3 regions of the Niveispirillum sp. FG156 genome follow, and region 1 is predicted to be linked to each of the others. Evidence: riboswitches for the same ligand, from Rfam matches in the RefSeq annotation. Region 1 holds a riboswitch; each other region holds the start of a gene.

Region 1 (7,038 bases):
ATGGACCTTGTCACCATGCCCTTCACAGCGAACCAGACCAGCGGCACCGCGAAGACCACGCCGATCAAGCGGCCCCACAGGCGGTGGAACCATTCCCAGAAGAAGATCTGCTTGAACTCATCCAGGCTCATCCCCTGGTTCAGGACCTGATATTCGGGGATCTGCTTGTACTTTTCGAACTCCGCCAACCACTGCGCCTCGTTCAGCGGCGGTAGGGCGCCCGTGATGGGCTTCCATTCGGTGATGGACAGGCCGCTTTCCGTCAGGCGGGTGATGGCACCGATGATGGCCATGACAAAAACCATGCCGGCACAGGCCAGCAGCCAGTTGGCGACGGCGCGATGGCCGGGTACGGGAGGGGCGGCGGTCATGACAGGCCGTTCGGTGAATGAAAAGATGGGGTGATATGGGGTCGATACGGCCCGCTGGTCAAATGCCGGGCTTGCGGCCCCGCGTCGCAGCCAGGGCGGACAGGATCGGCCCCACCGATGCCGGATCGCGCATGACCGTCCCCATCACCGCGACGCCTGCCGCCCCGGCACCGATACAGGCCCCGGCATTCCCGCCATCGACCCCGCCCAGCGCCAGGGTGGGCAGGGGCAGGCCGGACAGCACTGCCGGCCCCAAGGCCGGGCCATAGCCCGGCTTGGATGGGGTCAGGAAAATGGGGCTGAGCGTGGCATAATCCGCCCCGTCGCGCGCCGCCGCCGCCACAGCATCCCGGTCATGGCAGGAGGCGCCGATCAGGGCATCCGGTCCCAGCAGGGCCCGTGCCGTGATGATATCCCCGCCATCCGGCAGATGCACCCCGTCACACAGGCTGCCCAGCGCCATATCGCCATGGATGGTCAACACGCCACCGACCTGCGCCAGGACAGGCCGCAGCCGCATCAGCAGGGCGGATTGATGGTCGCGCGGCAGGTCCTTTTCCCGCAGGCTGACCCAGCGGCACCCGGCGGCCACACAGGCGGCCACCACCGACGCCAGATCGCCACCCGCCTGATGCCGGTCGGTGATCAGCAGCAGGGGTGGGTCGGGCAGCAGCCTCACGCCGTCAGCTTTCCGCCGATCTGGTGGGCGTAGCCGCGCAGGAAGGCGGCACCATCCACCGGCCCCTTGCCCGGCCGCTGCACCCGGATCAGACGCAGCGCCCCCTCGCCACAGGCCAGGGTCGGGCCGGTGTCCAGCAGGGTGCCGGGTTCGCCCGCCCCATCGACCGCCTGTGCCTCCAGCACCTTCAGCTTCTCGCCATTGGCCAGATCGATCCAGGTGCCGGGCCAGGGGGTGAGGCCGCGCACCTGCCGGTCCAGTTCGGGGGCGGACCGGGTCAGGTCCAGCCGTCCCTCATCCTTAGACAGTTTGGCGGCATAGGTCACGCCCTCTACCGGCTGCGCCACCGGGGGCAGGCTGCCATCGGCAATGCCGGGCAGGGCGGCCACCATCAACCGCGCGCCCATCTCGGCCAGCGCGTCATGCAGGTCGGCGGCATTCATCCGCGCCGTTATGGGCAGCCGGTCTTTCAGCAGCATGGCACCGGTATCCAAGCCGGCATCCATCTGCATGATGGTGACGCCGGTTTCCGCATCGCCGGCCAGGATCGACCGCTGGATAGGGGCCGCCCCGCGCCAGCGCGGCAGCAGGCTGGCATGGACATTGACGCAGCCCAGGCGTGGCGCATCGAGAATGGCCTGCGGCAGGATCAGGCCATAGGCCGCGACGATGGCGCAATCCAGGTTGAGCGCTGCGAACTCCGCCTGTTCCTCTGCCTTGCGCAGGCTTTTGGGCGTGCGGACGGGAATGCCCAGCGCCTCGGCGCGGCGATGCACGGGACTGGCCTGCAATTGCTGCCCCCGCCCCGCGGGACGCGGCGGCTGGCTGTAGACGCACACCACCTCATGCCCGGCGGCCACCAGCGCATCCAGGATGGAGACGGAAAAATCCGGCGTGCCCATGAAGGCGAGACGCAGCGGCATGGGGCACCTTTCAGAAGGGGTGGGCGGAAGCGTTACTTCTTCGCCTTGTTGTATTTGCGCAGCAGCATGTTGCGCTTCAGCGACGAGAGGTGGTCGATGAACAGCACGCCGTTCAGATGGTCGATCTCGTGCTGGATGCAGGTGGCCAGCAGGCCGTCGGCATCCATTTCCCGCACCTCGCCGCCCCGGTCGACATAGCGCACGCGCACCATCTTGGGCCGCGTCACCTCGGCATAAATCTCCGGAATGGACAGGCAGCCTTCCTGGGTGATGGCCTGTTCGTCAGAGGTCCAAATCAGTTCCGGGTTGACCATGGCCAGCGCGTCGCTGCGGTTTTCCGACACGTCCACGACGATGACCCGCTCAAGCAACCCGATCTGTGGGGCCGCCAGACCGATGCCCGGCGCCTTGTACATGGTCTCCAGCATGTCATCCATCAGCGTCGCCACGCGGCCATCGACATTGGTCAAGGGCTTGCACTTCGCCTTCAGGCGGGTGTCGGGGATGGTGAGGATGGGCAGCAGCGACATGGGTGCGGGGTCCGGGCAGAAAAGGGGCGGGACGGGACTGTCCCCATGGGGCAAATATGCCCAGCGCCGCCAATGGTCAAGCGCGATCCCGGCGGGGCGGACCGGCGGGTGAAACTGATACCAATCTGCCGAGGGTTTGACCCTTGGCAGATTGGAGGCTGGCGACCGCCAGCCCGGCGCTCGTGCGCCGCGAGCCAAGCTGCCGTATGGCAGCGCCCGGCGCATGAGGGAGATTGGTATGTCAGCGCGCGTCCCCTTGCATTCCGGACGTGACAGGCCCATGACATAGCGCATGGACCCTGGGGTGCCGCATGCATTATCGCCATGCGGCTGAGATCACACCCATCGAACCTGATCCGGGTCATGCCGGCGAAGGGAGAAGGCGGAAATGAGTTTGCTGCACAGACCCGACAGACCGCGCGTCGCCATCATCGGCGGCGGCATCATCGGCATGGCCATCGGCTGGCGGCTGGCCCAGGCCGGGGCATCGGTCGATATCTTCGACCGGGCCAGTGCGGGCCAGGGGGCGACCCGCGCCGCCGCCGGCATGCTGGCGGCCGGGGTGGAGGCGGAACCGGGCGAGCAGCGCCTGCTGCCGCTGTGCCTGGAAAGCCAAGCCCGTTGGCCGGGTTTCGCCGCAGAGCTGGAGGCGCTGACCGGTATGCAAGTCGGCCTGCGCAGCGAGGGCACGCTGGTCGTGGCCAGCACCCGGGACGAGGTGGAGCTGCTGCGCTCGAACTATGAGTTTCAGCGCGGGTTGGGCCTGGACCTCGTCTGGCTGTCGGGGGCGGCGGCCAAGGAGAAGGAACCCTTCCTGAACCCGCGTACCGCCGCCTGCATATTCAGCGCCAAGGATGGGCAGGTCGATAACCGGCTGGCCGCTGCGGCCCTGCGCGTGGCCCTGGAAATGACCGGCGCGCGCCTGCATGAGGGTGTGGATGTCACGGGTCTGGATGTGCAGGGCGGGCGGGTGACGGGCGTGGTCCTGGGTGACCGCAGTGTGGCCGCCGATACGGTAGTCCTGGCGGCGGGTGCCTGGTCGCGCCTTGTCCCCGGACAGGCCAGCCCGCCGCCGGTGCGGCCCGTGAAGGGGCAGATGATGTCGCTCGCCATGGACCCCGCCAACCCGCTGTTGTCGCATGTGGTCTGGGCGCCCAAATGCTATCTGGTGCCGCGCGCCGACGGCACCCTGATCATCGGGGCCACGACAGAGGAAAAGGGGTTTGACGCGCAGATGACGGCGGGCGGGGTTCTGGCCCTGCTGGATGCGGCCTGGCGCGCCCTGCCGGGGGTGGAGGAACTGCCGGTCAAAGAGATGTGGGTGGGCCACCGGCCCGGCTGCCGCGATGATGCGCCCATCCTGGGGCCGGCGGCGGGGCTGGAGGGGTTGGTGCTGGCCACGGGGCACCACCGCAACGGCATCCTGCTGGCCCCCCTCACGGCGGATGCCATATCCTGTCTGGTCTTGACCGGGCGTGTCGATCCGCATATCGCCCCGTTTGGGGCTGGCCGTTTCGATGCGGCGCGGGCCGCGTAAGGGGTGGAGCTGATGATCAGCGTCAATGGCAAGAACCTGGAACCGGACAATTACGCCCTGACCGCCGTGATGGCGGTGGAAGGGATTGATCCGGCCACGCGCGGCATTGCCGTGGCCCTCAACGATACTGTGGTTCCGCGCGGGCGCTGGGCCGATACCATCCTCTCCCCCGGCGACCGGGTGGAAATCGTCAAGGTTCTGCAAGGTGGTTGAGATGAATGATCCGCTGAAGATCGCGGGCAAGAGCTTCCGGTCGCGCCTGTTCCTGGGCTCTGCCGGTTATCCCAACCAGCAGGTGTTCCTGGACAGTCTGGCGGCGTCCGGCGCTGAAATCCTCACCGTCTCCGTGCGCCGCGCCGACCTGACCGGATATGGCGAAGGCTTGCTGGATCTGGTGGCGGGTAAGGTCTGGCTGCTGCCCAATACCGCCGGCTGTTCCACGGTCAAGGATGCCGTGCTGACCGCGCAGCTGGCGCGGGAGGCCATGGACACCAACTGGATCAAGCTGGAACTGATCGGCGACCGCGAGACGCTGTATCCTGACGTGGAGCAGCTTTTGCGCGCGGCGGATGAGCTGGTGCGTGACGGGTTCGTGGTCCTGCCCTATTGCACCGATGATCCCATCATCTGCCGCCGGCTGGCCGATGTCGGCTGTGCCGCCGTCATGCCGCTGGGTGCCCCCATCGGCACAGGCCTGGGCATCCTGAACCCGTACAATATCGAGACGATCTGCCGGAACAGCGCGGTTCCCGTGGTCCTGGATGCCGGTATCGGCACCGCCAGCGATGCGGCACTGGCCATGGAACTGGGCTGCGATGCCGTGTTGCTGAATACCGCCGTGTCGAAAAGTACCGATCCCGTGATGATGGCGGCGGCCATGCGGGCCGGGGTGGAAGGGGGCCGCATGGCCCGTCTGGCGGGCCGCATCCCCAAGCGTCTGCGTGCAGAGGCATCAAGCCCGGAACTGGGGTTGATTGGGACGTGATGGTCCCCTGCCGGGTTTCCGCGGATTACGCTGACGCTAATCCGCACTACGCTGATATCTGGTTGCGAGCATTTTCGTAGCGCGGATTAGGCGTAGCCGTAATCCGCGGAAACTCCGTGTCACGGCCCCTACGCCGCCATCCCCGCCGCATGGCCGCTGGACCAGGCCCATTGGAAATTATAGCCGCCCAGCCAGCCGGTGACGTCCACGGCCTCTCCCACCACGAACAGGCCGGGGACTTTCTTGGCTTCCATGGTCTTGGATGACAGTTCGGCGGTGTCCACCCCGCCCAGCGTCACCTCCGCTGTGCGGTAGCCTTCCGTCCCGTCCGGCAGCACCGTCCAGGCGTGCAGGGCGCTGGACACCGCCATCAGGTCGGCATCCTTGATGTCGGCCATGGGTCGGTTGACCAGGGGCGCAGGGCCGATCAGCGCCACCTCAAACAACCGCTCGGCAAAGCGGCGGGGCAGGATTTCGCCCAGGATGGTCTTCAGCTCCGCCTTGTGGCGTGTCTTCTTCAGGCCTTTCAGATGCTCGGCCAGGGCCAGATCGGGTGACAGGTCAATGCGTACCCCCTGCGTCTCCCGCCAGTAGGAGGAGATTTGCAGGATTGACGGCCCCGACAGGCCGCGATGGGTAATCAGCAGCGCTTCGCGGAACCGGCCCTTGCCGCAGGAAACCGATGCCTCCAGCGGTACGCCCGACAGGTCCTTCAGCTTGTCCAGATCGACAGGCGCAAAGGTCAGAGGCACCAGGGCCGGGCGCGGCTCCACAATATTCAGCCCCCATTTGCGCGCCAGACGGAAGGCGAAATCGGTGGCCCCCATCTTGGGGATGGAGGGACCGCCCGTGGCCAGGATGAAGCTGTCGGCGGTGAAGGGGCCATGGCTGGTCGCCACACTGAACCCGCCGCCATCAATGGGCGTGACCTCATCAATCCGGCATGCGGTGCGGATGGTCACGCCGGCATCGGCGCATTCATCCAGCAGCATGCCCAGGATGCGTGGCGCCCCATCGTCACAGAACAGTTGCCCCAGCTTCTTCTCGTGCCAGCCGATGCCGTGCCGGTCGACCAGGGCGATGAAATCATGCTGCGTGTGGCGTTTCAGGGCGGAGATGGCGAAATGCGGGTTGCCCGACAGGTACCGGTCGGGCTTGGCATCGAGATTGGTGAAATTGCACCGTCCCCCGCCGGAGATCAGGATCTTCTTCCCCACCTTCTCCGCATGGTCCAGCACCAGAACGCGCCGCCCGCGCCGCCCGGCAAAGATGGCGGCGTAAAGCCCTGCGGCCCCGCCGCCGGCGATGATGATGTCGTGATGCGTATCCATGCTGGTGCGTTACCAGGGAACAGGCGGGGGATCAATCCTCCCCTTCCAGATCAACGTCGGGCAGGCCCTTGGTGTTGGCCAGTTTGCATTTGGCAAAATCCACGCCGCGCAGGTCGGCATTGGTCAGGTTGGCGTCGGTCAGGTCGGCGCCCTTGATGCTGACATTGCGGATCTGGGCCTGACGCAGGTCGGCCCCCGTCAGATTGGCGCCCGTCAGGTCGGCCCCGACCAGCACGGCCTTACCCAGGCGTGCCCGTTCCATGTTGGTCTGCCAGTCATGGCCCTGGATATTGATGGGCGAGGCCAGCACCCCCGTCATATCCGCGCCCACCAGCATGGATCGGATCATCCGTGACCCGCGCATGTTGGCGTTGCGCAGGTTGGCCCCACGCAGATCCGCCGATGACAGATCGGCCATCAGCAGGGCGGAACGTGACAGGTTGGCATTGCGCAGCACGGCACCCCGGAAAATGCCTGCCGACAGGGTCATGCGCGACAGGTCCATGCCCGTCAGATCCTTGCCCGACAGGTCCAGCTGCTTGCCGGCCCCGCCATTGGTTTCGATCCATTTGGCGTGCGCTGTCAGCATGGTGGCCAGGTCTTCCTCCATCCCGGCCAATTGCTCGACAGTCTTGATATCCTCAACATTGGCCAGGGTCAGGTCCACCCCGTCCAGGATGGC
Region 2 (7,038 bases), on a different contig from region 1:
ACCGTCAATTCCGCCCTGCGCCGCGTGCTGGGTAATTCCACCCTGCTGGCCGTTCTGTCCAAGGAACGCGCCAAGGTGATGACGGACATCAAGGCACAGGTGAACCAGGAAGCCGCCCAGTTCGGTGTGGAGATCGTGGATGTCCGCATCCGCCGCGCCGACCTGCCGGAAGCTACCTCGCAGGCCGTGTATGAGCGTATGCGGTCGGAACGTGAGCGTGAAGCCCGCGAGGCCCGCGCCCAGGGTAACGAACAGGCCCAGCAGATCCGCAGCCGGGCCGAACGCGAACGCACCGTCATCCTGGCCGAAGCCCAGCGCGACAGCCAGGTCCTGCGCGGTGAGGGCGACAACCAGGCCATCCGCATCCTGGCCGAATCCGCGAACAAGAACCCGGATTTCTATTCCTTCTACCGTTCGCTGGACGCCTATAAGGCTTCCATGAAGGGCGATAACACGCAGATGGTCCTGTCACCGGACAGCGAGTTCTTCCGCTACTTCAACAGCACGGGCGGCGTGACCAGGCGGTGATGTGATCTGGTGAGGGCGTGAGGCAACGACTTCACGCCTTTTCAGCTTGTTGGAAAGAGGTTGCGCGCCTATATTCACCATTAGCTGGGAAGCGCTGACCAATATGCGGCGCGTTGGAGTCTATCCATCCTGGCTACCTTATTGAATTAGGCCGCCTTTGGGCGGCCTAATTTTTTCCAAGGGCCACACCGGATGCATTTATTGTATGTCGATGAGTCTGGTTCTGTCACTGATGCGCAGCAAACACATTTCGTCCTTACGGGTGTCGCTGTATTTGAGCGGAAAACCCATTGGGTTGAGCAGAAGCTGAACGAAGTGGCATCCAGATTCTCTACTGAGAATCCTTATGACATTGAGTTACATGGCTCGCCAATGCGATCAGGGCGTGAGGGCTGGAAGGCCTTCCGACTTGAGGATCGGCTCAATGCGATCCGTGATGCACTCAAGCTGGGTGTGGTCGATCACCATCCTGGTGGCGTCCGTCTGTTCGCTGCGGTGGTCCGTAAGCAGGCCTTGAGCGGTGAAGATCCTGTTGAACATGCGTTTGAGCAACTTGCCAGCAGGTTCGACCTATTTCTGATGCGCCGTCACAACAAGCACAATGATACGCAACGCGGTATCATGTTGTTTGACAAGTCCTCTACGGAACGACGAATTCAGACCCTAGCAAGAGAATTTAAGTATGGTGGTCATAAATGGGGGGCTACCCGAAACTATGCGGAAGTCCCGGTGTTTCTTGATTCCAAAGCATCACGTTTAGTGCAGCTGGCTGATTTGGTCGCCTATGCTATTTTCAGATATCATGAATATGGCGATTCCACATTCTACGATGTCATCAAGGACTGCTTCGATTCAGAGGGCGGTGTCCAACATGGACTTTATGTCATGGAATAGTCTTCTGCCTGAATTGAGGGTACAGTCTTGACCGATTTTCTGACCGCACTGGCCCTGGTCTTTGTGATCGAGGGGCTGCTCTATGCCGTTGCGCCCAATTCCATGCGGGACATGGCCCAGCGCATTACCGGCATGGAACCCGTCCTGCTGCGCCGGATCGGCCTGGGTGCCGCCATCCTGGGTGTCGTGGCCTTGGCAGCGATCCGGGGATAATTAAGGCCAAGCGGTTGGGTTTGTGCCCGTAGGTCAGGTCGAGGCTGAAGCCTCGCCCTGACAGCGAAGGATCGAAGGCCTGTTCTGTCAGGGCTCGCGCATCGCGCTCGACCTGACCTACGGCATTCTGCGGCACAAACCCGTTCCAAGGCCCCTTGGTGCCGCTTTTCGCACCCCCTACCATCCGCCTGTTACGAAGGAATGCTTCGCAAGGCGGTCTTTCACGCTATATTCGTTGGCTGTCGGTGCGCCCCTTTCGGGCCGGCGTGCCGATGCGTGCCCCGGGGTGTGGGCGCGGATGACCGGCCCCTGGAGATTGACGTGATCGACGCCTTCCGTTCCCGTTCCGCCCGCGCCACTGCCGGGGCCGCCGTCCGGGAAGGCCGCGTGGCCGGCCTCTTGTCGTTGCTGGCGGTGACCGCCGCCCTGATCTTCACCCCGCCGGCCCTGGCCCAGCGCGGCGCGCCCGACAGTTTCGCGCCGCTGGCCGAAAAGACACTGCCGTCGGTGGTCAATATCTCGACCAGCCAGACGATCCAGAACAAGCAGGGTGGCCGCGGTGCGGTGCCCCTGCCCGACTTTCCCCCCGGCTCGCCCATGGAAGAATTCTTCCGCGACTTCCTGGAACGCCAGCAGCAGGGCCAGCAAGGGGCACCGCGCAAGGCACAGTCGCTGGGGTCGGGCTTCATCATCGACGCCTCGGGTTACATCGTCACCAACAACCACGTGATTGAGGGTGCCGACGAGATCACCGTCATCTTCCAGGATGCCGACCAGACTGAACTGAAGGCCAAGCTGATCGGCACCGACAAGGAGACCGATCTGGCCCTGCTGAAGGTTGAGACCAAGCAGAAGCTGACGGCCCTGAAATGGGGCGACAGCGATGTGCTGAAGGTTGGTGACTGGGTGGTGGCCATCGGCAATCCGTTCGGCCTGGGTGGTACCGTCACCGCCGGCATCGTGTCGGCCCGCGCCCGCGATATCGGCGCCGGTCGCTTTGACGATTTCATCCAGACCGACGCCGCCATCAACCAGGGCAATTCCGGCGGTCCGCTGGTCAATCTGGCCGGCGACGTGGTCGGCATCAATTCGGCCATCTACAGCCGCACGGGCGGGTCGGTCGGTATCGGCTTTGCCATCCCGTCCAGCATGGCCCGGACCGTGATTGAGGAAATCCGCAAGGCCGGCAAGGTGCGCCGTGGCTGGCTGGGTGTGCAGATCCAGTCGGTGACCCCGGAAATCGCCGAAAGCATGGGTCTGGCCCATCACAAGGGCGCCCTGGTCGGCACCGTGACGGAGGGCAGCCCCGCCGCCGCCGCCGGGTTGAAGCCGGGCGACGTCATCCTGACCTTTGACGGCAAGGAAGTGGCCAATAACCGCACCCTGCCGCGCATGGTGGCCGGCACGCCGGTGGGCACCAAGGTCAATGTCGGCATTTCCCGCAAGGGCACGCCGGTGAATGTGACCGTTGCCCTGGCCGAGTTCCCCGAGGAACCCACCGCCGCCGAGGAAGAAGGTGCGGCGGAGGAACAGCCCCCCGGCAATGGTGCCGTTCAGCAGCAGGTGGATGCGCTGGGCCTCACCGTCTCCTCCATCACGCCGGAACTGCGCAAGCAGTTTGAGTTGGCCGAGGGGACCAAGGGCGTGGTCATCACCAAGGTGAACCCCAACGCCCCGCCGCAGTCGCGCCAGCTGCGCCCCGGCGACGTGGTGCTGGAAGTTAGCCAGCAGCCGGTAACCACCCCCGCCGAGGTGCAGGACCGCGTGGCCAAGGCCAAGACCGCTGGCCAGAAGGCCGTGCTGCTGCTGGTCGAACGCCGCGGCGAACAGACCTTCCTGGCCCTGTCGCTGGAAGGCGGGCAGTAGGTCAGGTCGGGGCGTAAGCCCCGCCCTGACAGATAAGGATTGAAAGCTTTTGCTGTCAGGGCGCGCCTGCGGCTTGACCTGACCTACGGCGTCTTAGCGTGTGGGTGTTTCATCGGTTCCGCTGATGGAACACCCGCCCTTGACACCCAACCCCATCATCCCGCACCTTCCCTCCCGTCCAAGGGGAACCCCGGCAAGGGGCTGAGACACCGCATGGACCGCCAGGATGGCGGCACCGGCGCGGGAACCCTTCGAACCTGATCCGGGTCGTACCGGCGTAGGGATGGAAGCATAGGGGCCCCGTTTGCCCCAACCGTGCCGCCGCACCCCGTGCGCAAACCCGGATCTCCACGAACAGGGAGGTCCAGATGCCAGATACCAACATTACCGATCCCGAATTCCGCGTGACCACCGGCCCGCTGCCGGCCAGTCGCAAGGTGCATGTCGCGGGGGAGCGTTTTCCCGACATTCGCGTGGCCATGCGCGAGATCGACCTGTCGCCCAGTGCCAATGAGCCGCCGGTGCGGGTCTATGATCCGTCCGGTCCCTATACCGACCCCGCCATTCGCACCGATATCCGTTTGGGCCTGCCCGAACTGCGCCGCACCTGGGTGACCGCGCGCGGTGATGTGGAGGCCTATGCGGGCCGCGACGTGAAGCCGGAAGATAATGGTCTGCGCGAGGGGCAGGAAAGCCCCGTGCCGCTGTTTGACCGGGCATCCCGCACGCCGTTGCGCGCCAAGGCCGGTGCCAATGTCAGCCAGCTTCACTATGCCCGCAAAGGCATCATCACGCCGGAAATGGAATATGTCGCCATCCGCGAGAATCTGGGCCGGGCGAAGCTGGCCGAACGGGCCGCGCGCGATGGCGAGGATTTCGGGGCGTCGATCCCCGATCATGTGACGCCGGAATTTGTGCGGGATGAGATTGCGCGGGGACGGGCCATCATCCCCAACAATATCAACCACCCGGAGACGGAGCCGATGATCATCGGCCGGAACTTCCTGGTGAAGATCAACGCCAATATCGGCAATTCGGCGGTGACCTCGTCCGTCGCGGATGAGGTGGATAAGCTGGTCTGGGCCATCCGCTGGGGTGCCGATACGGTGATGGACCTGTCCACGGGCCGCAATATCCACACGATCCGCGAATGGATCATCCGCAATTCGCCGGTCCCCATCGGCACCGTGCCCATCTATCAGGCGCTGGAAAAGGTGGGGGGCAAGGCGGAGGACCTGACCTGGGAACTGTTCCGGGACACGCTGATCGAACAGGCCGAACAGGGGGTGGATTATTTCACCATCCATGCGGGCGTGCGGCTGGCCCATATCCCGCTGACGGCCAAACGGGTGACGGGGATCGTCAGCCGCGGCGGCTCCATCATGGCGAAATGGTGCCTGGCCCATCACAAGGAAAACTTCCTCTACACGCATTTCAATGAGATCTGCGAGATCATGAAGGCATACGATATCGCCTTCTCCCTGGGCGACGGTCTGCGCCCCGGCAGCATTGCCGATGCCAATGACGCGGCGCAGTTCGCGGAGATGGACACGCTGGGCGAGCTAACCCAGATCGCCTGGAAACATGATGTGCAGGTGATGATCGAGGGGCCGGGCCATGTGCCCATGCACAAGATCAAGGCCAATATGGACAAGCAGCTGAAGGTCTGTGGCGAGGCGCCATTCTACACGCTGGGGCCGCTGACCACCGATATCGCACCGGGATACGACCACATCACCAGCGGCATTGGTGCGGCCATGATCGGCTGGTTCGGCACCTCCATGCTCTGCTACGTCACGCCCAAGGAACATCTGGGTCTGCCTGACCGCGACGATGTGAAGGTGGGCGTGATCACCTACAAGCTGGCCGCCCACGCCGCCGATCTGGCCAAGGGCCATCCAGGCGCACAGGAACGCGATGACGCGTTAAGCCGGGCGCGGTTCGAGTTCCGCTGGCGCGACCAGTTTAACCTGTCGCTGGACCCGGAGACGGCGGAGAAATATCACGACCAGACCCTGCCCGCCGAAGGGGCCAAGCTGGCGCATTTCTGCTCCATGTGCGGGCCGAAATTCTGCTCCATGAAGATCACGCAGGAAGTACGCGATTACGCGGCGGCGCAGGAGGGGATGGCGGCCATGTCGGCAACCTTCAAGGAGAAGGGCGGGCAGGTGTACCTGTCAGACAGGCCGGTGCCGGAGGATCATCACTGAGGACGTGTTGCCCTCACCCTCCCGTCGGCTGACGCCGCCGGGCCCCTCCCTCTCCCACCTTCGTGGGCGAGGGGCGGAACCTATTTCAGCCCCTCGCCCGCTTGCGGGAGAGGGAGGGGCCCAAGCCTGTTAGGGCTTGGGAGGGTGAGGGTGTAACGCCCGTCATGCAAAAAGCCCCCGTCCGCATCGCGAACGGGGGCCTTTCCTCTGGCCGTTCGGGGCCGGAAATGCCGTCAGGCGCGGGCCAGGCGGTCCATTTCCTCCTTCACGCGCAATTTCTCCATTTTCAGGCGGGTCAGGGTCGTTGTGTCGGGCATGGGACGGCGCGCTTCCATGCGCACCTCCCGATCCAGGTTCTCGTGCTTCGTACGCAGCGATTCAACACGCTCGGGGAACAACATACGGCCTCTCCTTCTTGAACGATGGAACAACGGACCTGTCTGGTTGTTGGGACCTGAAACGCGGCTTGACCTTTCCTGAGGGACAAAACATGGGTCACGATCCTGACATGGAATCGTAACCTGCGGCTCTATGCATATGGATAGGGTGTCGGGGTTTTTCGAGGGGCGGATTAGCCACCCTGGACGAAAACCATCGGGGGCGCTACATCACCTCCATGGCAGATATCCTCCCACAGCCGGCCGGTTCTTCCGGTCCTGACCAGTACCCGGCATCCACGCCGCCCCGACGCATGATTGTCGGGATCAGCGGGGCGTCGGGCATTGTTTACGGCATACGCCTGCTTGAAACGTTACGCCGGGTGGGCATCGAATCCCACCTCGTAATGAGCAGGTCTGCCGAGGTGACCTCTGCACACGAGTCGGGGCTGAAAGTTGCCGACATTCGCGCGCTGGCCGATGTCAGCTATTCCATCACCGATATCGGGGCCGCCATATCGTCGGGCAGCTTCCGCACCATGGGTATGATCGTGGCACCTTGTTCGGTGCGGTCCCTGTCGGAGATTGCGTCGGGGGTCACCAGTTCGCTGCTGACGCGTGCCGCCGATGTCGTGCTGAAGGAGCGCCGGCGGCTGGTGCTGATGCTGCGCGAGACGCCGCTGCATCTGGGCCATATCCGCTCCATGGCGGCGGTGACGGAGATGGGGGCCATCGTCTATCCGCCCGTCCCCGCCTTCTATGCCAATCCGCAAAGCCTGGATGACATGGTCGACCATACCATCGGGCGCGTGCTCGACCTGTTCGATATCGACACGGGCCGGGTGCGGCGCTGGGGGGAGGGGGGCTGACCACCCACCCTTCACTTCCGCTGTCCTCCTGCCTACATTGGCATTGTCCTCCGTGAAGGCCTTTCCATGTCCAGCCACGCC
Region 3 (7,038 bases), on a different contig from region 1:
CGGCCAGATGCCGGTCGAACGTGTCGCCATCCAGGAACAGCAGGGACGGGGGAATGGGCTTATAGGCCGGATTGCCGGATTTCTTCTCCGCCTCCACCATGGTGCGGCGGGCGCTGTAGAAATCCTGGATCTGCTCCAGCCGCTCGTCGCGCGCCTGTTCGACATTGGGGTCGAGCGTCACCGACGCGTCAGGCAGATAATCGAACAGGGTTTCCATGGAGCTGTGGAATAAGGGCAGCCAATGTTCCATGCCCGCATGCTTGCGCGCCGCACTCACCGCCTCATACAGCGGGTCGTCATCCATAACGGCACCGAAATGCTCGCGGTAGCCGGTGCGGAAGCGCTGAATCGACATTTCGTCCAGGAACACTTCCGACATGGGCGTCAGCAGGAAGCCGTCGCGCTTATCGACCGTCAACTGGGTCATGGGATCAAAGCTGCGCACCCCGTCCAGATCATCGCCGAACAGGTCCAGGCGCAGCGCCTCCCCGCTGCCGGGTGGGAACAGGTCGATGATACCGCCCCGGATGGCAAACTCCCCCGGTTCCCGCACCGTCTGCGCGCGGATATAGCCGTTCTGCGACAAAAACCGTTGAAGCTCCGCCACGTTGATGCGCGATCCCACCTTGCCGGCGAAGCTGGCATTACGGAAGGCCAGCCGGGGCGGAAGCTTCTGCACCACGGCATTGACGGTGGTCAGCACCAGGAACGGCTTGCCGGTATTGGGGCGCAGCAGCCGTGTCATGGTGGTGATGCGCTGGGCCACGATCTCCCCATTGGGGGAAATGCGGTCATAGGGCAGCACGTCCCAGGCCGGGAAATGCAGCACCTCCACATCCGGCGCGAAGAAGGACACCACCTCTGCCAGCCGCGCGGCGCGGGCATCATCGCTGGCGATGTGCAGCAGGCCCGCCGACCCGCCGCGTTTGGCCAAGGCCGCCAGCAATCGCGCATCCTGCCCGTCCGGCGCGCCGGACAGCAGCATGCGGCGCGGATGGCCCAGGTTAAGGGCGATGTCGGGCGTGGGGATCATGCTCATGACAAGGGCGCTTCACGGCTATCGGCAAGGATGCGGCGGGTATAGCAGGGTTCGTGGCCGATGGGAACAAAAGGGGGACGCATCCCCCAACATGCCGTCAACCCTGCTTCTCGCCAGCCTTGATCCAGAAGACGGCGCAATAATCAATGGGCTGGATATGGTCGGTGATCCCGTGCGCGTCACGGAAATCGTGCACTGCCTGCTTGCAGGCGGGGATGATGTTGTAATCATCGACGATGATCACCCCGCCGGGGGAGACCTTGTGGTACAGGCTGGTCAACCCGTCCATGGTCGATTCATACATGTCGCCGTCAAGGCGCAGCAGGGCCAGTTTCTCGATGGGGGCGGTGGGCAGCGTGTCCTTGAACCAGCCCTTCAGGAACTTCACCTGATCGTCCAGCAGATCATATTTCTGAAAATTGGCCTGCACTTCTTCCAGGCTGATGGCCAGTTCGACGTATTTCGACAAATCGTCGTACTTGGCATCTTCCGGATATTGTTCGGCATTGATGGGCGGCAGCCCTTCGAAACTGTCGGCTACCCAGACGGTGCGGTCGGTCACATTCAGGGCGGCCAGGATGGCACGCATGAAAATGCAGGCACCACCGCGCCACACCCCCGTTTCGATCAGGTCGCCGGGGATATTCTCCCGCACCACATGGACGACGGCGTCACGCAGATTATTCATCCGCTTCTCACCGATCATCGTATGGGCCTTCAGGGGCCAATCATGGCCCACCTCACGGTGAAACCGGCTGAACGGCTGGCCATAGGGGCCGCAGCCGGGGTCCTCATAGATCAATCCCGTCAGACACTTCTTCATCAACTCGATGTAAAGAAGACGGGGATCGGTCTGCACCATCATGGAACCTCAAGGCTGGGGCGGCGGCCGGAACGGCGGACAAGGCCCGGTACCATGTCTGCTTGTTCCGGCCTGATCCTGTCAAGCGCACCAGCTCACTTTACCTCAACCGCGTAGGTCGCGACGTCCGGCGTGGTCTTGATCAGGCCGCGCGCCTTGAGGAACTGCGCGAACCGGTCATAGCGGGCATTGTCCAGGGCGCGCGGGCTATGGGCGAAGCGGGCGATGCTGTCCTTCCAGGCGCGCTTGTTCAGCTCCGTATCCAAATCCTTGCGGCCCTTGATAAACAGGCCCCAGGCCTCGTCCGGATGGTTGATCAGGAACTGGGTGCCGCGTTCCACGGCGTTCAGGAAACGGCCGATGCGCGGGTCATTCACCTTGTTCTTCGCGGTAATGAAGACCAGCTCGTCATAGGCGGGCACGCCCTCTTCCTCGGGGAAGAAGGCCCGGCCTTCCTTCTTCTCAATCGCCATCTGGTTCAGTTCGAAATTGCGGTAACCGCCGACAATGGCGTCCACCTGACCCGTGAACAAAGCCGGCGACAGGGAGAAATTGACGTTGATCAGGGTGATGTCCTTCAGCGACAGGCCGTGCTTTTCCAGCATGGCGCCCAGCAGCGCATCCTCGAACCCGCCGACAGAGAAGCCGACCTTCTTGCCCTTCAGGTCCTTGATGGACTTGATCGGCCCATCCTTCAGGACGATGACACTGTTCAGCGGCGTGGCGACCAGGGTGCCGACGCGGACCACCGGCAGGCCGGCATCGACCTGCAAATGCAGCTGCGGCTGATAGGACACGGCGATATCACCCTGGCCGGCGGCGACCAGACGCGGCGGGTCGTTGGGATCGGCGGGCGCGATCATCTCCACCGTCAGGCCTTCCTCCTTGAAGTAGCCCTTTTCCTGCGCGACATAGAGCGGGCCATGGTCGGGGTTCACGAACCAGTCCAGCAGCACCGTCATCTTGTCCTGCGCCAGGGCGGGCAGGGTGCCTGTCGCACTGGCGGTCATGGCGGCGGCCACGGCCACCGCGCGCATCCAACGCATCTTCATCATCTCTCTTCCTTGCTCATCACGCTGTCAGGCAGCCAGGGCAATGCCCGGCGAACGGTAAGATCGACCAGCAGCCACAGGCCAACGGCCAGCAGCGCCAGAATGAAAAGGGCGGCGAAGGTCAGGTCCGTCTGCACCCGCGCCGTGGCGTGCAGCATCAGGTAGCCCAGCCCCGCCGACGCCCCGACCCATTCCCCCACCACGGCCCCGATGGGGGCCACGGCGGCGGCCATGCGCAGGCCGGAGCCGAGCGCCGGCAATGCCGCCGGCATGCGGATATGGCGCAATACCGCCCAGGGGCTGGCCCCCATGGTTCGGGCCAGATCAAGCCAGCCGGGATCGGTGCGGCGCAGCCCGTCGAAGAAGCTGGCGGTGACGGGAAAGAAGATGATCAGGGTGGCCATCGCCACCTTGGACGCCATGCCATAGCCCAGCCACAGCACCAGCAGCGGGGCAATGGCAAAGACCGGCACCGCCTGGCTGGCCAGCAGCAGCGGCAGCAGCCAGCGCCGGGCCGCCACCGATGCCGTCAGGGCCAGCGCCGCCAGCCCGCCGCAGACCGTGCCCAGGATCAGGCCCAGCACAATCTCCAGCAAGGTATAGCCCGCATGGCCGGCCAGCAGCGCCCAGTCGTCGACCAGACGCAGCGCCACCCGTTCCGGCCCCGGAAGGATGAAATGCGGCAGATCCGCCAGCCGCACCAGCAGCGCCCAGGCCAGGATCAGCCCCGCCAATGTCACGATAGCGCGCAGGAAACGACCTGCCCTCATGCCGCCTCTCCCCCGCCGCGCAGGCGTGACAGCAATTCACCCTGCAGCGTCAACAACGCGTGTTGATCCGGCGGGCGCGGCGTGTCGCCAACCGGGGTCAGCGGTGTGGAGAGCCGTGCCGGACCACCGCTCAACACCAGCACCTGATGCCCCAGGCGCAACGCCTCCATCGGGTCATGCGTCACCATGATGACGGTACGGTCGCACAGAAGCCGCGCCGCCAGATCCTGCATATCCAGCCGGGTGATGGCGTCCAGCGCTGAAAAAGGCTCATCCATCAGGACGATGGGCCGGTCCTCGAACAGGGTGCGGGCCAGGGCCGCGCGTTGCCGCATGCCACCCGACAGGGCATCGGGCCGGTCGCCCGCGCGGTCCCCCAGGCCGACATTGTTCAGCAGGGCCATGGCCCGCGCCCGGTCCGTGGCGCCGACCCGGCCCCCGCGCAGCGTGACGCCCAGCGTCACATTCTCCAGCACGCTGGCCCAGGGCAGCAGCAGATCCTGCTGCCCCATCCAGGCGATGCGACCGGACAGCGGTTTGCCATCATCGGCGGTGACGCTACCCGTACCGGCCAAAAGCCCCGCGATCAGCCGCAGCAGGCTGGACTTGCCAACCCCGCTGGGGCCCAGCAGGCAGGTGGTCATGCCCCCCGGTGCGTGCATCGACAGCCCGCTGAACAACAGGCGCCCGCCAAAGCCGATGGCGGCGTCGGAAACCTGAATGGCGGGGGCGGGCGGGGCCGCAGCGGGCCCCGGAACATCAATCATGGATCACTGTCCCTACGCCGGTATCAGCCGGATCAGGTTCCAGGGGTCGTCCCGTACAGGACCTCTCAGCCGACCATCGGCTCCCCCCAGTGAGGTTGGTTGGTTATGGCAAAGCACCGCAGGGGCCGCAAGGAAATGATTGGAACCCTGACGATCCCCCTGGTCGGCCCTTGGCCATGCGGACCGGATGCGGTTGAGTGAAGGTCCATCGATTGTGGAGGCCGTTCTGATGCACCGCACCTTGTTGATCGCCGCCCTGCTTGCCGGCCTGTCGCTTCCGGTTTCGGCGGCGACATTGCCGGAAGGCCCGGCCCTGCGCGCCACCATTGAAAAGGTCGATGCCGAATTCTTCGACCTGTTCTTTGAACAATGCGATCCCGCACGGGCCGCCGCGTCACTGACCACCGATTTCGAGATGTATCACGACAAGGACGGGGAAGTGGCACGCTCGGGCGCCGACATGGTCAAGCTCTATACCAAGCAGTGCGAGGGGCGAAAGGCGCCTGACGCGTGGCGGTCACGGCGCGAACTGGTGGCGGGCAGCATGACCCTGCACCCGATTGCCGGCGTCGGTGTGTTCCAGCAAGGCGAACATGTCTTCTATGAGCGGCAGGGGAACGGGCCGGAAAAGCTGGTGGGAAGGGCCAAGTTCAGCCAGTTCTGGCGGCTGGAGGTCGACGGCTGGAAACTGGCGCGGGTCTTTTCCTACGATCACGAAGCCATTAAATAACTTTCCGCCTCTTGTGCCATGCGGCGGCGCAACATAAGTTGCATTCATCATGCCCGACAGCGCTGCCCCGCTCCTCTCATCCGTCGCCACGACCCGCCCGCTTTACCTGGGTGGTGAAATCTATCGCCATTCCAGTTACGGCAAGAAACACCCGCTTTCCATTCCGCGCGTGTCGGTGGCGACCGATCTGGCCCGCGCCATGGGCTGGCTGGATGATGCCGTCTATCTGGACAGTCCGATGGCCACGGCGGAACAGCTGGCCCGCTTCCATGACCGCGATTATATCGCGGCGGTACAGCGGGCGGAGCGGGATCAGAAAGTCGATCTGGATACGGCCCTGCGCTATGCGCTGGGCAAGCTGGAAAACCCGGTTTTCCCGGAAATGTACCGCCGTCCCGCCATCGCCGCCGGTGCCGCCATCCTGGCCGCCGACCTGGTGCGCGATGGCGGGGTGGTGCATTCCCCGGCCAGCGGCACCCACCATGCCCGCCCCGGTCGGGCCAGCGGCTTCTGCTTCTTCAATGCGCCGGTGCTTGGCATCATGGCGCTGCTGGATCAGGGGCTGGACCGTATCCTCTATGTCGATCTCGACGCGCATCATGGCGATGGGGTGCAGGATGCCTTCCATGATGATGAACGCGTCCTGACCATCTCCACGCATGAGGAGGGGCGCTGGCCGCACACGGGCAAGCTGGATGATCGTGCCGGTGGCATGGCGCGCAATATCCCGCTGCCCGCCGGCGTGAATGATGATGAATTCCGCCATGTGGTGGAGGAAGCGATCATCCCGCTGGCCGTTGCCTATCGGCCCCAGGCCATGATGATCCAGACAGGGGCCGACGTCCTGGCCGATGATCCCCTGTCGCGCCTGTCCTTGTCCAACCGCGCGCTGTGGCGGGCGGTGGGCGATCTGGTGGGGCTGGCCCCGCGCACCATCGTGGTGGGCGGCGGCGGCTATAATCCCTGGTCGGTGGGGCGTGCCTGGGCCGGCATCTGGGCCGTGCTGAACGGGATCGACCCGGCAGAGGCTCCGCTGACCCCTGCCGCGGCGGACGTCCTGAAATCCCTGACCTGGGACCGGCGGGAGGGGCGCAATCCGCCCCGCCGCTGGATGGAAACGCTGGTCGATCCGCCGCATGAGGGGCCGATCCGCGACATGGTGCGGCAGGCCGCAGCATCCGTGCGCGACCTGTGGTAAGGTCTGGCTTACTGTAACCCAGCGCCTGGAACCATCATGCTGCTGCGCCGTCTGGCCCTTGCCCTGCTGCTGTCCCTTTCCCCCGTCATCCTGCCCGGCGCCATGCCCGATGCCGCCGCCCAGATGGGGCCGCAGACGGGACTGAATCGCGACACGCTGGTGATTGAAACCAAGGGCGGCCAGCGCCACAGCTTCAATGTCGATCTGGCCCTGACCCCGCAGCAGCAGGCTATCGGCCTGATGTTCGTGGAGAAGATGGCGGATGAGAAGGGGATGCTGTTCCTGAACGATCAGGAAGGCAAACTGTCCTTCTGGATGAAGAACACCCTGATCCCGCTGGATATCATCTTCATCGATGCCAACGGCTATATCCTGAACATTCAGCATGGCAAGCCGCTGGACCTGACGCCGCTGCCATCCGCCGGGGCGGCGCTGGCGGTGCTGGAACTGAATGGCGGGCTGTCGGCCAAGCTGGGGATCAAGGCGGGTGACCGGCTGCTGCATCCCGCCTTCGGGGTACGCCGTCCGTAACCATCATGCGCCACGCGGGCAACTGACGCCCTGAAACGCCCGAAACCAGCGCATTTCCAAACGGATACGGCGTGGTAAAATCGGGTATG

What was found. Region 1 has a riboswitch for thiamine pyrophosphate ahead of thiO (glycine oxidase ThiO). Riboswitches for the same ligand answer to the same signal wherever they lie in the genome.
Region 2: linked by a shared signal. The riboswitch ahead of thiC (phosphomethylpyrimidine synthase ThiC) and the one ahead of thiO (glycine oxidase ThiO) in region 1 are both predicted to bind thiamine pyrophosphate.
Region 3: linked by a shared signal. The riboswitch ahead of ACODSP_RS12830 (ABC transporter ATP-binding protein) and the one ahead of thiO (glycine oxidase ThiO) in region 1 are both predicted to bind thiamine pyrophosphate.

What each region holds. Positions count from the first base shown of each region.
Region 1 is NZ_JBMDKE010000011.1:87,263-94,300, forward strand. Features, by position in the region: gene ACODSP_RS09050 (COX15/CtaA family protein) at 1-371, opposite strand, end outside; gene ACODSP_RS09055 (thiamine phosphate synthase) at 430-1,050, opposite strand; gene fmt (methionyl-tRNA formyltransferase) at 1,047-1,973, opposite strand; gene def (peptide deformylase) at 2,006-2,503, opposite strand; TPP riboswitch at 2,794-2,899, shown strand; gene thiO (glycine oxidase ThiO) at 2,892-4,040, shown strand; gene thiS (sulfur carrier protein ThiS) at 4,053-4,253, shown strand; gene ACODSP_RS09080 (thiazole synthase) at 4,255-5,025, shown strand; gene ACODSP_RS09085 (BaiN/RdsA family NAD(P)/FAD-dependent oxidoreductase) at 5,154-6,356, opposite strand; gene ACODSP_RS09090 (pentapeptide repeat-containing protein) at 6,388-7,038, opposite strand, start outside.
Region 2 is NZ_JBMDKE010000030.1:7,580-14,617, forward strand. Features, by position in the region: gene hflC (protease modulator HflC) at 1-528, shown strand, start outside; gene ACODSP_RS18775 (DUF3800 domain-containing protein) at 730-1,422, shown strand; gene ACODSP_RS18780 (DUF2065 domain-containing protein) at 1,450-1,635, shown strand; gene ACODSP_RS18785 (DegQ family serine endoprotease) at 1,957-3,501, shown strand; TPP riboswitch at 3,673-3,802, shown strand; gene thiC (phosphomethylpyrimidine synthase ThiC) at 3,870-5,711, shown strand; gene ACODSP_RS18795 (YdcH family protein) at 5,945-6,112, opposite strand; gene ACODSP_RS18800 (UbiX family flavin prenyltransferase) at 6,328-6,957, shown strand; gene ACODSP_RS18805 (Fur family transcriptional regulator) at 7,024-7,038, shown strand, end outside.
Region 3 is NZ_JBMDKE010000017.1:100,504-107,541, forward strand. Features, by position in the region: gene mfd (transcription-repair coupling factor) at 1-1,039, opposite strand, end outside; gene ACODSP_RS12815 (TylF/MycF family methyltransferase) at 1,137-1,904, opposite strand; gene ACODSP_RS12820 (ABC transporter substrate-binding protein) at 1,997-2,947, opposite strand; gene ACODSP_RS12825 (ABC transporter permease) at 2,953-3,723, opposite strand; gene ACODSP_RS12830 (ABC transporter ATP-binding protein) at 3,720-4,490, opposite strand; TPP riboswitch at 4,483-4,587, opposite strand; gene ACODSP_RS12835 (DUF4440 domain-containing protein) at 4,720-5,220, shown strand; gene ACODSP_RS12840 (acetoin utilization protein AcuC) at 5,270-6,418, shown strand; gene ACODSP_RS12845 (DUF192 domain-containing protein) at 6,455-6,949, shown strand; gene ACODSP_RS12850 (hypothetical protein) at 7,036-7,038, shown strand, end outside.